3 regions of the Streptomyces sp. NPDC051776 genome follow, and region 1 is predicted to be linked to each of the others. Evidence: riboswitches for the same ligand, from Rfam matches in the RefSeq annotation. Region 1 holds a riboswitch; each other region holds the start of a gene.

Region 1 (4,893 bases):
TGGCAGAAGGTCTTCTCCGAGGACCCGAAGATCGGCTTCTTCAAGCAGGTGAGCGTCAATCAGGACGCCATCGACGCGGGCAAGGTCCTGCCGCCCGCCAAGAACATGGACGACATGCACACCATCGTCACCAACGCCACGGTCGACGGTGTGCTCGCCGCCCTGTTCGCGCTGCTCATCATCGCGGTGATCGCCGACGCGGCCCGGGTGTGCTTCAAGGCGATCCGCGATCCGCAGAGCGCGCAGCTCCAGGAGGTGCCGTACGAGGAGTCCAGGATCGTCGCTCCCGCAGGCCTGTTCGCCACCAAGGAGGAGAAGGCGGAGCTGGTCGCGGCCGGCGTCGGAGCCGGGGCCGGCGAGGCGGAGGACAGCGGCCGGACGGCGGAGCCCCGGCCATGAGCACGGCGGCCGGCATCCGCAGGGCGGCATCGAGGATCCGCTGGTTCTGGCGCGAGGCATCGGGCGAGGCCACGTACGACCGGTACGTCGCCCACGCGCGGGCCCACGATCCGGAGGCGGAGGTGCTCAGCCGCAGGGAGTTCGAGCGGCAGCGGACCGACGCGCGCGAGGGCGACCCCAGAAACGGCTTCCGCTGCTGCTGAGGCACGACTGACCGGCGGTGGCGCCGGGGTACGGGCCGTCGCCCCCTTCACTCGGGGGCGGCGGCCCGCTGCCGTGCCCGCCACCGTGAGGTGCGGCGGTCGGCACGCGGCATGCGCGGGCCTCGGTGAGGGACGTGGCGGCCACGGTGCGCGCGGGTCGGGCGCGTGGTACGGGGGCCGGTGCGTGGTCCGGCACGAGACGGCCGGGCGCGTGGTCCGGGGGCCGCTGCGTAGTCCGGCGCGAGACGGCCGGGCGCGTGGTCCGGGGGCCAGCGCGTAGTCCGGCGCGAGACGGCCGGGCGCGTGGTACGGGGGCCAGCGCGTAGTCCGGCGCGAGACGGCCGGGCGCATGGTCCGGCGCGGGGCGCGAAGTCTCGTGGCGCGCCGCGGAATTGCGCACACCCCTGAAGTGAGAAGTGTCACCGCCCTCCTCCACACTTCCTGAGGCCCCCTCCGGGCACCCGGATCCGGCCAGCGCCGCGGCACGTCCGTGAAGGGCCACGGGCGCCTCCAGGCCCGGATCCAGGGCTCCGGGGCCCCTGCTCAACCCGCCCAGCACCGCGATCCTTTGAGCACATGACACAACATGTGGGGGTGCATGCGCACGGCGCCACTAGATGTATGCTCGTCCCCGTTGCCGCAGCAGGGGAATCCGGTGGGAATCCGGAACTGTCCCGCAACGGTCTGGATATGCGCATGTGCGCCTTCCGAGTCCGAAAACCTGCCGGCAGCGCCCGGCTCGACCGAACCGGGCCACGACACGTCCGGGCCTCGTGGGTTGGGCCTGCGGGACGAGCGCTGTGCTGCGCCCTGACGGGGGGTGGGTTCGCGCGCGCCCGTGGGCACACCGTTCCTCGCGGCCCCCAGCCGAGCGAGGGAGAACCACGTGACCGTCGCGCCCGCAGATCCCGCGTCACGCGAGTCCGTACCGGAGCCCGCCACCGTCGCGGAGACCACCGCGCCCGTCGACCGCGGTACGTCCGTGGACAGCGCCGACGCCCTCGGCGCCGCGCTGCTGCGCACCCTGACCGAGCTCACCGCAGACCTGCCCGCGACCGACGCCCACCGGGTCGCTGCCGCCGCCCTGCGGGGCCGTCACGCGGGCTCCGGCGAGGCGGAGTTGCGGGAGCTGGCCACCGAGGCGGCCGCCGGTCTGATCTCCGAGGACCCCGAGTACTCCCGGCTCGCCGCCCGCCTGCTCACCCGGGCCATCGCGGAGGAGGCCGCGGGCCAGGGCGCTCGCTCCTTCTCCGCCTCGGTCGCAACCGGCCACCGCGAGGGCCTGATCGCCGACGGGACCGCGGAGTTCGTACGCGCCCACGCCGCCCGCCTCGACGCCTTGGTGGATGCCGCGCTCGCGGGCGGCGCCGACGACCGGTTCGGCTACTTCGGACTGCGCACCCTGCACAGCCGCTACCTGTTGCGCCACCCCCTGACCCGTCAGGTCATCGAGACCCCGCAGCACTTCATGCTGCGCGTGGCCTGCGGGCTGGCGGAGGACGGCTCCGAGCGCGCGATCGGCGAAGTGGCCGCGCTCTACGGCCTGATGAGCCGGCTGGACTACCTCCCCAGCTCGCCCACGCTGTTCAACTCCGGCACCCGTCACCCGCAGATGTCCTCCTGCTATCTGCTGGACTCCCCGCTGGACGAGCTCGACTCGATCTACGACCGCTACCACCAGGTCGCCCGGCTCTCCAAGCACGCGGGCGGCATCGGGCTGCCGTACAGCCGTATCCGCTCCCGGGGCTCGCTGATCCGGGGCACCAACGGGCACTCCAACGGCATCGTGCCGTTCCTGCGCACCCTCGACGCCTCCGTGGCCGCGGTCAACCAGGGCGGCCGGCGCAAGGGCGCGGCCTGTGTCTACCTGGAGACCTGGCACGCGGACATCGAGGAGTTCCTCGAACTGCGCGACAACACCGGCGAGGACGCCCGCCGTACCCACAACCTCAACCTGGCGCACTGGATCCCGGACGAGTTCATGCGTCGCGTCGAGGCGGACCGGCCATGGTCGCTGTTCTCGCCCTCCGAGGTGCCGGAGCTGGTCGATCTGTGGGGCGAGGAGTTCGATGCCGCCTACCGCAAGGCCGAGTCCGAGGGCCGCTACGCCAAGCAGCTCCCCGCCCGCCAGATCTACTCCCGGATGATGCGCACCCTCGCGCAGACCGGCAACGGCTGGATGACGTTCAAGGACGCCGCCAACCGCACCGCCAACCAGACCGCCGAGCCCGGCCGCGTCGTCCACTCCTCCAACCTCTGCACCGAGATCCTGGAGGTGACGGACGACGGGGAGACCGCCGTCTGCAACCTCGGCTCGGTCAACCTCGCCGCCCACCTGGGCGAGGACGGCTCGATGGACTGGGAGCGGCTGGACGCCACTGTCCGTACCGCCGTGACCTTCCTCGACCGGGTCGTTGACATCAACTTCTACCCCACCCAGCAGGCCGCGACCTCCAACCAGCGCTGGCGACCGGTGGGCCTGGGCATGATGGGCCTGCAGGACGTCTTCTTCCGGATGGGCCTGCCCTTCGACTCCCCCGAGGCCGCCGGGCTTTCCACCCGGATCGCCGAACGCATCATGCTGGCCGCGTACGAGGCGTCGTGCGACCTCGCCGAGCGCCACGGCCCGCACCCGGCCTGGTCCTCCACCCGCGCCGCCCGTGGCGTCCTGCACCCCGACCACTTCGGCGTGGAGGCGCAGTGGGACGAGCGGTGGGAGGCGCTGCGCGCCCGCATCTCCCGTACGGGGATGCGCAATTCGCTGCTCCTGGCCATCGCCCCGACGGCCACGATCGCCTCGATCGCCGGCGTGTACGAGTGCATCGAGCCCCAGGTGTCGAACCTCTTCAAACGCGAGACGCTCTCCGGTGAGTTCCTCCAGGTCAACTCCTACCTGGTTGACGAGCTCAAGCGGCTCGGCGTGTGGGACGGCCGGACCCGCGAGGCGCTGCGCGAGTCCAACGGCTCGGTGCAGGACCTCGCGTGGATCCCGGCGGACGTACGCCGCCTGTACCGGACCGCGTGGGAGATCCCGCAGCGGGCGCTGATCGACATGGCCGCAGCCCGTACGCCGTACCTCGACCAGAGCCAGTCGCTGAACCTCTTCATGGCTTCCCCCACCATCGGCAAGCTCAGCTCGATGTACGCCTACGCGTGGAAGAAGGGCCTGAAGACGACGTACTACCTCCGGTCCCGTCCGGCGACGCGGATCGCCCAGTCCGCGCGCGCCGCCACGGCGACGAGCGCCCCCATCCCGACTCAGCAGAGCGCCGCCGCCGACGAGGCCGTCGCTTGCTCCCTGGAAAACCCCGAGTCCTGCGAGGCCTGCCAGTAATGACCACCCCGACCGACACGAACACCCCGCGGGGGAAGAACCTCCTCGACCCGGGCTTCGAACTGACGCTGCGCCCGATGCGCTACCCGGACTTCTACGAGCGCTACCGGGACGCCATCAAGAACACCTGGACCGTGGAGGAGGTCGACCTCCACTCCGACGTGACCGACCTCGCCAAGCTCTCGCCGGGCGAGCAGCACATGATCGGCCGCCTGGTCGCCTTCTTCGCGACCGGCGACTCGATCGTGGCCAACAACCTGGTCCTGACGCTCTACAAGCACATCAACTCCCCCGAGGCACGGCTGTATCTGTCCCGGCAGCTCTTCGAGGAGGCCGTCCACGTCCAGTTCTATCTGACGCTGCTGGACACCTACCTCCCCGACCATGACGACCGGGCGGCCGCCTTCGCCGCGGTCGAGAACATCCCCTCCATCCGCGAGAAGGCGCAGTTCTGCTTCCGCTGGATGGACTCGGTGGAGGAGATCGACCGGCTGCGGACGAAGGAGGACCGGCGCCGGTTCCTGCTCAATCTGATCTGCTTCGCAGCCTGTATCGAGGGTCTGTTCTTCTACGGGGCGTTCGCATACGTGTACTGGTTCCGCTCGCGCGGCCTGCTGCACGGCCTGGCCACCGGTACCAACTGGGTCTTCCGCGACGAGTCTATGCACATGGAGTTCGCCTTCTCGGTCGTGGACACCGTCCGCGAGGAGGAGCCGGACCTCTTCGACGAGGAGATGGGCAAGCAGGTCACGGCGATGCTGGAGGAGGCGGTGGAGGCGGAGCTGCAATTCGCCCACGACCTGTGCCGGGACGGCCTGCCCGGCATGAACACCGACTCGATGCGCGAGTACCTGCAGTGCGTCGCCGACCAGCGGCTGCGGCGGCTGGGCCTACCCGCCCGCTACGGCTCGGAAAACCCGTTCTCCTTCATGGAGTTGCAGAACGTCCAGGAGCTGA
Region 2 (4,893 bases), on a different contig from region 1:
GCGCCGTCCCCGAGCCGCACCGAGGGCAGCATTGCACGGGCCGCAGCGATGCGCTCCCGCAGTTCCTGCTCCTCCTCCGCCCAGCGGGCGGCGAAAGCGGCGGGGTCTTCGTCGTACGCCAGCCGCCGTCGCACGACCTCCACCCGCTGGTCCGGCTCGCGCGAGGCCGCGACCTCCACCGTCAGGCCGAACCGGTCGAGCAACTGCGGCCGTAGCTCGCCCTCTTCAGGGTTCATGGTGCCGACCAGCAGGAAGCGGGAGGCGTGCCGTACGGAGACGCCTTCTCGCTCCACGTACGAGGCGCCCATCGCCGCCGCGTCCAGAAGCAGGTCCACCAAGTGGTCGTGAAGCAGATTGACCTCGTCGACGTACAGCACACCGCGGTGGGCGTCCGCGAGGAGACCCGGCTCGAATGCCTTCTTGCCCTCCGACAGCGCCCGTTCGATGTCCAGGGCACCGACCAGCCGGTCCTCGGAGGCGCCGACCGGCAGTTCCACCATGCGGGCCGCCCGCTCGGCGCCCGGGCCCGCTTCGTGCGGCCCGTCCGGACACGCCGCGTCCGGAGCCGCCGGGTCGCAGGAGAACCGGCAGCCCGGCACGACCGCCACCGGCGGCATGAGGGCGGCCAGAGCCCGCACCGCTGTGCTCTTCGCCGTGCCCTTCTCGCCGCGGACGAGTACGCCCCCGACGGCCGGGGAGACCGCGTTCAGCAGCAGGCCCAGACGCAGGTCGTCCATCCCCACGATCGCGGTGAACGGATAGTGGGGGACGAAGGAACGATCCGCGGCAGCGGGATCGGTGACGGTGGTACGTGTGGTCATGCCTGATGGCCCTCCAGGTCGCCGTCGAGCTGCGGGTGGTCGAGCTGTTGGTCGAGCTGCGGGTGGTCGAGCTGCGGATGGCCGGTGCGGGACAGCGCCGCGTCGCTGTCGTCCTGGCCCGGCACGGCTCGATGCAGGCGCCGGCCACGGAGAGCCGCTGCAGTTCGGACGGGCCGTGCCGAAGTTGGGTCGGCCCCCGCTGCAGTTCGGACGGGCCGTGCCGAAGTTGGGTCGGCCCCCGCTGCAGTTCGGACGGGCCGTGCCGCAGTTCGGTCGGCCCCCGCTGCACCGGGGGCACTCGCGCCACCCGGCCGCGTCATGGCGCCCCCGGAGGCACGAACGGCAGGCCGGGAGGCACGCCGTCCTCGATCAGCCGCAGCAGCGCACCGGTGTCCGCATGCTCCTCGATCAGATCGCCGAGGCGGTCGAGCTGCTCCTCCCGCAGCGCCCCGAACGAGGTGTCCGGAGCCGGCACGAACCGTCGCCCCGAGGTCTTCGCCACCCACCGCAGGAACGCGCGGCGGAACCCGTCGCTCTCCAGCGACCCGTGCCAGTGCGTGCCCCGTACGGGCCCGGCACGGCAGCCGTCCAGCGCGCGCCCCTGCCCGTCGGTGAAGAACGGCCCGTCGCCGCCGAGGACTTCGGCCACGCCGTGGTGGATCTCGTATCCCTCGACGGGCTCGCCCAGGGCCTCGCCCACGGGCCGGGCGAGCGTCTTCTCCTCGGCGAAGCGGATCCGTACGGGCAGCAGGCCGAGCCCGTCGACGGTCCCGGCCCGCGACTCGACCTCGTCCTCGATGCGCTCGCCGAGCATCTGGAATCCGCCGCAGATGCCCAGCACCGGCCGGCCCTCCGCCGCCCGCCGGGCGACCGCGGCTGCGATGCCGCGCTCGCGCAGCCACTCCAGGGCGCGCACCGTGCCTCGGGTGCCCGGGAGCACGACGAGGTCGGCGTCGGCCAGTTCCTCCGGGCGGTCCACGAACCGCACCACCACGCCCGGTTCGGCAGCCAGCGCGTCCACGTCCGTGAAGTTGGACATGAGCGGGACGGCGGCGACCGCCACCCGCAGGATGTCCTCGCCGTGCGGCGGCGCGATCACGGATTCGCGCACGGCGCCGCGCAGCGACACCCGCAGGCCGTCCTCCTCGTCGATGCCGAGGCCGTGCGCGTACGGCAGGACGCCGAGGCTGCGCCGTCCGGTCAGCCCGTGCAGCATCTCCAGTCCGGGCTCCAGCAGCGTTGTGTCGCCTCGGAACTTGTTGATCAGATAGCCGGCGACGAGCCGCTGGTCGTCCGGGCCGAGCAGAGCCGTCGTACCGAAGAACGACGCGAAGACCCCGCCGCGGTCGATGTCGCCGACCACGACCACCGGCAGGCGGGCGGCCCGGGCCAGGCCCATGTTGACGATGTCGGTGCGGCGCAGATTGATCTCGGCCGGGCTCCCGGCCCCCTCGCAGATCACCGCGTCGTACGACCCCCGTAGCTCCTCCAGGCATGCCACCACCGTTCCCAGCAGCTCCTCCTGGCGCCCTCCGTGGTAGCGGCTGGCGGTCATCTCGCCCACCGGCCTGCCCAGCAGGACGACTTGGCTGCTGCGATCGCTGCCCGGTTTGAGGAGGACGGGGTTCATGAGGGCCGTCGGTTCGATGCGGGCGGCCGCGGCCTGCATCGCCTGGGCGCGCCCGATCTCCGCCCCCTGGCGTGTCACAAAGGAGTTCAGGGACATGTTCTGTGCCTTGAAGGGCGCGACGGACACGCCCTTGCGAGCCAGCCACCTGCAGATGCCCGCCGTGACGACGCTCTTGCCCGCGTCCGATGTCGTCCCTGCGACCAGCAGGCCCCCGCCCCGTGCTCGCGTCATACCGATCCCTTCCCCGTGGCCACGGTGCCCCGTACGCCGCGCCGCCCGGCCCCGTCCGGCCGCCCTCGCCGGCCCGTCCAGGGGCCGCGGTGCGACACCGTACGTGCCGTACCCACCGCACGCCCCGATCGGTCGTCCGGCGCGCACAGCGCCCCCCACGCCAGGCGCGCGCCCGCGCACGCCACGAGCGCGAGGACGTTCACGCGCCGGGAGAGCCGTACGGCCCGCTCGATATCGCCCACGGACACGGGGCGGTTGCCCTCGCCCAGCACGGGCCGGTGCTCCACATGCCCGCCGTACGCCAGGGTTCCGCCGAGCCGAACGCCCAGCGCCCCGGCGAACGCGGCCTCCACCGGCCCCGCGTTGGGGCTCGGATGCCTGCGGGCGTCGCGGCGCAGGACGCGCAGGGCGCCGCGCGGATCCGGACCCGCCAGGGCCGCAAGGGCCGCGGTGAGCCGCGAGCCGGGGAAGCCCACGACGTCGTCGAGGCGGGCCGAGGCCCAGCCGAACCGCACATGACGGGGCGACTTGTGGCCGACCATCGCATCAAGGGTGTTGACCGCCCGGAAGCCCACGAGGCCCGGAACGCCCGCGGCGGCCCCCCATACGAGGGCGCCCACGACGGCGTCCGAGGTGTTCTCGGCGACCGACTCCACGACGGCCCGCGCAATCTGCCGCTCGTCCAGGGCCTGTGGGTCCCGGCCGCACAGATGCGGCAGCCGCTCGCGGGCCGCCTCCATGTCGCCCGCCGCCAGGGCAGCGCCGACGGCCCGCGCCTCACGGCGGAGCGAGGTGCCGCCCAAAACCGACCAGGTCGCGGCAGCGGTCAGGGCGGCGGCCGCGGCGGGGGAGCGGCGCACGGCACGGGACAGCCCGGCCGCCGCGGCGGCGGCACCGCCCGCGCACACCGCCGCGTACAGGGCGCCGTGTCCGCGGTGGTCGCGCCACAGGCGGCGTTCGGCGGCGGACGCGGCGCGCCCGAAGGCGGCTACGGGATGGGCGCGCCGGGGGTCGCCGGCGATCAGGTCGGCGGCGAAGCCCAGTGCGGCGCCGTACGCGAAGGAGGCGTGTTCGGCACGCATCGGATCAGAACGCCGTCGTGCCTTTGAGGGAACGGGCGCTGCGGGAACACGGCACAGGGGCTCTGGACGTACGACGGCGGCCGGGCATGGCGACATGTCCTCACTCAGGGTCCGCGCCCTGGCTCGACGTGACCGGCGGTGGGAGTCTCCTGGCTCCCCGGATCGGCGCTTCCCCTGGGCCTTCCAACCCGCCGCTGCGGGCCGTGACTTCTGGGGTGGGGGAGCGCTCCCCGGTGACAGTGGCGGGACCGCGCCGGATTCGCACCGGCTTCCTCCCCTGCCGCCGTTTGGCTCTGGCAGTCCACCACGGCCCGCGAACACCCGTCAACTTGCGCATGACCTGCGAGATGACCGCCACACGAGCGCGGCCCGGGAACGGCAGTGCCGTTCCCGGGCCGCGGGAGTGACCGGTGTGCCGCCGCGTGCGGCGGACGGGTCGTCAGGCGACGATCAGATACAGGCCGTAGGCGACGGCGGCCGCGCACAGCCCGTAGCAGGCGTACGCGCCGATCCGCGCCGGCAGGCTCGGCGACCCGGTCGCCGCGACCGTGCCGTCCGGCTGCGTCTCGGCCTTCCGGGAACTGCCGACGATGCCGAACGTGAACAGGCCCACGATGCTGACGGTGACCAGCAGGCTGACGCCGAAGACCTGGCCGAGTGCTGTCCAGTCGATGTCCATGCGGTTGCTTCCTTCTTGCTTACTGCTGTCGACTCACGTGCCGGCCCGGGCCGGCACTCAGACCGATACCTTGGAGCCGCTGGACGACCGGGGCTCGGCGACCTTGGCGCCCTCACCGGTCTCCGGCTGCTCCGCTGCGCCCGAGCCAGGACCGCGCAGCGGCGGCGGGGCGACGGACCGGATGGCTGCGGTGATGACCCCGACCGGCTCCTCGGGGATCTCGTTGTCGTTGACGTTGGTGTGGTCGACCGGCCGGCGCCGGGAGGCGACCCAGATCGCTGTACAGGCGAGGAGCGCCAGTACGGCCACGGCGGTGACCCCGGCGGTGCCGCGCTCGGCGAGCAGCGCCGCCGCTCCGCCGACCACGCCTGCGGCCGGGAGGGTCAGGCCCCACGCGAGGAACATCCGGCCGGCCGTGGACCAGCGCACCACGCCGCCCTTCCGGCCGAG
Region 3 (4,893 bases), on a different contig from region 1:
TCCCGCTCGTCCCCCCGGGGGCGAGCGGGAGGGACGCGCACATCAACTCCCGTGCGGTACCCGGCCGTCAGGTCCCGTCGGGAACCGTGGCACTTGCGGGGCCGGGGTCACACCCCCAGCGATGGCCGTACGCGCTGGGTCGCGGCGGACATGTTCTCCAGCGCCGCTCCCGCCTCCTCCGGCGAGCGGGTCTTGAGCCCGCAGTCGGGGTTGACCCACAGTCGCTCCGGCGGTAGAGCGCCGAGCGCCCGCCGCAGCAGATCCGCGATCTCCTCCACGGACGGGACACGCGGTGAGTGGATGTCGTACACCCCCGGGCCGACCTCGCGCGGATAGTCCGCGTCGGCCAGTTCGCGCGCGATGCCCATCCGGGACCGTGCCGCCTCCAGGCTGATGACGTCGGCGTCCAGTGCCTCGATGGCGCCCAGGATCTCGCCGAACTCCGCGTAGCACATGTGCGTGTGGATCTGGGTGTCCGCACGCACGCCGCCCGTCGCCAGCCGGAAAGCCTCGGTGGCCCACTCCAGATACGCCGGGCGGGCGGCCCGGCGCAGCGGGAGCAGTTCGCGCAGCGCGGGCTCGTCGACCTGCACCACGGCCGTGCCCGCCGCCTCCAGGTCGGCGATCTCGTCGCGCAGGGCGAGGGCCACCTGGCGGGCGGTGTCGGCCAGCGGCTGGTCGTCGCGTACGAAGGACCAGGCGAGCATCGTGACGGGGCCCGTGAGCATCCCCTTGACCGGACGCTCCGTCAGGGACTGGGCGTACCGCGTCCACGTCAGCGTCATGGGCGCGTGGCGGGACACGTCCCCGGCGAGGATCGGCGGACGGACGTAGCGCGTGCCGTAGGACTGTACCCAGCCGTGGCGGGTGGCGAGGAAGCCGCCCAGCTGCTCGGCGAAGTACTGGACCATGTCGTTGCGTTCGGGCTCGCCGTGCACCAGCACGTCCAGCCCCGCCTTCTCCTGGAACGCGACCACGTTCCGGATCTCCCGCTCGATCCGCTCCCGGTACCCGTCCTCGCCGAGGCGGCCGGTCCGCAGGGCGGCACGGGCGGCGCGCAGTTCGGAGGTCTGCGGGAAGGATCCGATCGTGGTCGTTGGCAGCAGAGGCAGGCCGAGCCGGGCGCGCTGGGCGGCCGCCCGCTCCTCGTACGGCTGGGGTCGCCGGGTGTCGGCGCCGGTCACCGCCGCGCAGCGATCCCGGACGGCCGCGTCGCGGGTGAGGGCGGATCCCGCGCGGGAGGCGAGTGCGGCGCGTGAGGCGGCCAGTTGGGGTACGACGGCGTCCCGGCCTTCGCGCAACGCCCTTGCCAGGACGGCCACTTCCGCCGTCTTCTGGCGGGCGAAGGAGAGCCAGCGCGCGACCTGCGGGTCCAGATCGCGCTCGGCGGCCGCGTCCAGCGGCACGTGAAGCAGCGAGCAGGACGGTGACGGGTCGACCCGGCCCGCGAGACCGAGCAGTGTGGCCAGCGTGGAGAGCGCCCGCTCCAGGTCGGCGGCCCAGACGTTGCGGCCGTCGACCACGCCCGCGATCAGGCGGCGGTCCGGCAGACCCCCTATGGCGGCCAGCGCCTCGAGGTTGGACGCGGCGGGTCCGGTGAAGTCCAGGGCCAGCCCTTCGACGGGGGAGTCCGCCAGAACGGGCAGGGCGTCGCCGAGCGCGTCGAAGTACGAGGCGACGAGCACCTTCGGTCGCACCGGCGCTGCGCACAGCTCCCGGTAGGCGCGGGCCGTCGCGCTCAGCACCGCGCCCGGCTGGTCCTGGACGAGCACCGGCTCGTCGAACTGCACCCACTCGGCCCCCGCCTCGCGCAGATCGTCCAGCAGGGAGGCGTACACCGGCAGCAGCCGGTCCAGCAGCGTCAGCGGCTCGAAGCCGGGGGAGGCCTCCGGGGCGGGCTTGGAGAGCAGCAGAAAGCTGATGGGGCCCAGCAGCACCGGCCGGGCGGCGTATCCGGCGTCACGGGCCTCGGTGAACTCGGCCGTCTGCTTGCGGGAGTCGGGGGAGAAGACGGTGTCCTGACTCAATTCCGGTACAAGATAGTGGTAGTTGGTGTCGAACCACTTGGTCATCTCCAGGGGCTGCACATCCGCCGCACCCCGCGCCATGGCGAAGTAGGTGTCCAATTCGCCGAGCCCGGCCGCGCGGTGCCGGGCGGGAACGGCGCCGACCGCCCATGCGGTGTCCAGCACATGGTCGTAGAGCGAGAAGTCCCCCGTGGGGATCTCCTCGATGCCCGACCCGGCCGTCTCGCGCCGAGCGTCGGCGCGCAACTGCGCGGCCGTGCCCAGCAGTTCGCCCTCGGTCACGCGCCCGGCCCAGTAGCCCTCGACGGCCTTCTTCAGCTCCCGGCCGTGCCCCTGGCGGGGATAGCCGTGCAGGGTGGCCCGCCCGTGCGCCGCCCGCGCGGTCTGTATCTCGGTCACGGAACTCTCCTTCGCGAGTTCGACAGACCTCGGGAAGGCGGAGCACGCCGAGAGCGGGGGCGCACATGCGCCGCTGCTCGCTGCCGCCGACCCGCCCTCGAGGTCCCGGATGGCCGCACCCCACCGCGGGGTGCGAGCAGCGGCAGGTCTTCGGACTCGCGGGCAGGCCCGGCGTTCACGTGCTCTTCTGCGCCAGGCACCTACTGGCCGTCGCTTCCCGGACGCTGTGACGGCGTCCAGTGCGTATGACGGCGGTCGTTCCCGCACACCGCTGCGGGGCAGTCCCGGATTCCCACCGGGTTCCCTCTTGCGACGCTCCCGTCCGGCTGACGGGGCGAACCGGCTGCAGGGACAGCGTAACGCCTGGGCCGGGCCGCTCCGCGGCCCGTGTGCCTTCGGGTGTGCACCGTGCGTAGGGTGAGCACCATGCGCGTCGTATCGCTGGTGCCGTCGCTGACCGAGGCCGTGGCCGCCACGGCGCCGGGGCTGCTCGTCGGTGCCACCGCGTGGTGCAGCCACCCCGCCGACCTGGACGTCGTACGGGTCAAGGGCACCAAGAATCCGGACGTGCCCGCGATCACCGGTCTCGCGCCCGACCTCGTCCTCGCCAACGAGGAGGAGAACCGCGAGCCCGACCTGGCCGCGCTGCGTGCGGCGGGGATCGAGGTCCTCGTGACCGAAATCCGCACGCTGGAGCAGGCGTTCGCGGAGCTGGAGCGGATCCTGGTGGGCGGCTGCGGACTGGACAGGCCGCGGTGGCTGGACCAGGCCGAGGCGGCCTGGCGGGATCTGCCCGCACCCGGCTCCCCGACGGCGAGGCGTGCTGTGGTGCCGGTCTGGCGGCGGCCGTGGATGGTGCTCGGCCGGGACACCTTTGCGGGCGATGTGCTCTCCCGCCTCGGCGTCGCCAACCTCTACGCCGGTCACGCGGACCGCTATCCGAAGATCCCGGTCGGCGAACTGCTGGCTGCCGGCCCGGACTTGGTGGTGCTGCCCGACGAGCCCTACGTCTTCACGCCCGACGACGGCCCCGAGGCGTTTCCCGGGCTGCCGTGCGCGCTCGTCAGCGGCCGCCATCTCACCTGGTACGGGCCGTCATTGGCGCAGGCCCCGGCCGTGCTCGCCGCGGCGCTGCGAGCAGCTCACCCCTGAGGACGCCCCGGACCGTACGGAATCCCGCCACGCCCCAGGCCGCGACCAGGAGTACGAACAGCGCGACCGCCAGCCATCCGTAGGCCACGAGCCCGGTGTGCCGGGCCAGGACCGCGGAGCCGGTGACGCAGGTGCCGACGGGGAAGGTGCATGCCCACCAGGTCATGCCGAACGGCATTCCGCGCCGCACCGCCCGTGCGGTCAGGGCGGCGGCGACAGCCAGCCAGAGCAGTGCGAACCCCAGTACCGGAACGCCGTAGAGCACCCCGAACGCGCTCAGCGCCCCGGCGTACGGGGCCGCCACCGCGCCGGGTGCCGCGTCCGCGAGCCGGCCGGTGGCGGTGACCGACTGGCCCAGCGGCCCCAGGACCAGGAACAGCGACGGGGTCAGGGCGAGCGGCAGTGGCCCGTCGTGGACGAGCCGGGCGAACACCAGCGGAAGGATCAGCAGCGTGGCGAGCAGGCTCATCCCGAAGAGCGAGAGACAGCCCAGCAGCAGCGCTTCTCGCGCCTGTCCCGGCGGCAGGTGCGGTACGAGCTGCGGGCCGAGCGCCGCGGGCACCATGGGCGCGACGACGGGCAGCAGCCACACGGGGGTGGCCGATCCCGGGCCGGTCCGGTGACGGGTGATCATCAGGTACGGGATTGCGGTCGCGACCACCAGGCCGGTCGCGGTGCCCGCGGCGAAGAGAACGGCAGCCGTCACGAGGGCGGCCCCACCGCCGATGACGTCCCCTCCGACGCCGAGCGTCGCGGCGCCCAGCGCGGGGAACGCCATGGCGGGGCAGCCGTAGAACGGCGCCACCGCGGGGTCGAGGAGCCTGTCGCGGACCCGGCCGGGGTGCCGTATCCACTGTGCGGCGCTCGCGGACAGCAGCCCGAGGAGCAACAGCGCGGTCACCGCCCATACGACGGTGGCGGCGGCCCTCAGCCACGGCTGCACGGCCGGTCCGAGCGGCAGTCCGGCCGCGGTGGTGGCCACGACGGCGGTGCCCATGACCGTGGCGTACCAGTTGGGGCCCAGCTCGCGCGGCGAGGGACGCGTACGGGGCCCGGGGGCGGACACGGGCGGCCGGCCGGAGAGCGGAGGTGCAAGGGCTGTCATGTGAACACCCTTGGGCGGTGTGCGCACGCCCACCAGGGACCGTCGGGTTATGGGGACATAAACTCGGCTTATGGCCAAGCGGCGAAGTGACCCCGGGGCGGCGGGCAGCGGCACACCGCGACGCGGGCGGGCGCGCGGGAGCGGACCCGCCCCAGCCGGCACGGGCACGGGTGCGGGCGGTGACGGCGGCGGAACGGCGGGCGCGGACAC

What was found. Region 1 has a riboswitch for cobalamin ahead of AB0M26_RS27120 (ribonucleoside-diphosphate reductase subunit alpha). Riboswitches for the same ligand answer to the same signal wherever they lie in the genome.
Region 2: linked by a shared signal. The riboswitch ahead of AB0M26_RS25590 (cobalamin biosynthesis protein) and the one ahead of AB0M26_RS27120 (ribonucleoside-diphosphate reductase subunit alpha) in region 1 are both predicted to bind cobalamin.
Region 3: linked by a shared signal. The riboswitch ahead of metE (5-methyltetrahydropteroyltriglutamate--homocysteine S-methyltransferase) and the one ahead of AB0M26_RS27120 (ribonucleoside-diphosphate reductase subunit alpha) in region 1 are both predicted to bind cobalamin.

Annotation. Positions count from the first base shown of each region.
Region 1 is NZ_JBFAYQ010000049.1:15,482-20,374, forward strand. Features, by position in the region: gene AB0M26_RS27110 (carbon starvation CstA family protein) at 1-399, shown strand, start outside; gene AB0M26_RS27115 (YbdD/YjiX family protein) at 396-602, shown strand; cobalamin riboswitch at 1,217-1,346, shown strand; gene AB0M26_RS27120 (ribonucleoside-diphosphate reductase subunit alpha) at 1,489-3,936, shown strand; gene AB0M26_RS27125 (ribonucleotide-diphosphate reductase subunit beta) at 3,936-4,893, shown strand, end outside.
Region 2 is NZ_JBFAYQ010000042.1:29,008-33,900, forward strand. Features, by position in the region: gene AB0M26_RS25575 (putative cobaltochelatase) at 1-821, opposite strand, end outside; gene AB0M26_RS25580 (hypothetical protein) at 818-946, opposite strand; gene AB0M26_RS25585 (cobyric acid synthase) at 1,138-2,682, opposite strand; gene AB0M26_RS25590 (cobalamin biosynthesis protein) at 2,679-3,764, opposite strand; cobalamin riboswitch at 3,907-4,039, opposite strand; gene AB0M26_RS25595 (hypothetical protein) at 4,204-4,443, opposite strand; gene AB0M26_RS25600 (inorganic phosphate transporter) at 4,501-4,893, opposite strand, start outside.
Region 3 is NZ_JBFAYQ010000005.1:226,822-231,714, forward strand. Features, by position in the region: gene metE (5-methyltetrahydropteroyltriglutamate--homocysteine S-methyltransferase) at 108-2,426, opposite strand; cobalamin riboswitch at 2,571-2,735, opposite strand; gene AB0M26_RS07030 (helical backbone metal receptor) at 2,853-3,578, shown strand; gene AB0M26_RS07035 (TDT family transporter) at 3,505-4,683, opposite strand; gene AB0M26_RS07040 (LysR family transcriptional regulator) at 4,754-4,893, shown strand, end outside.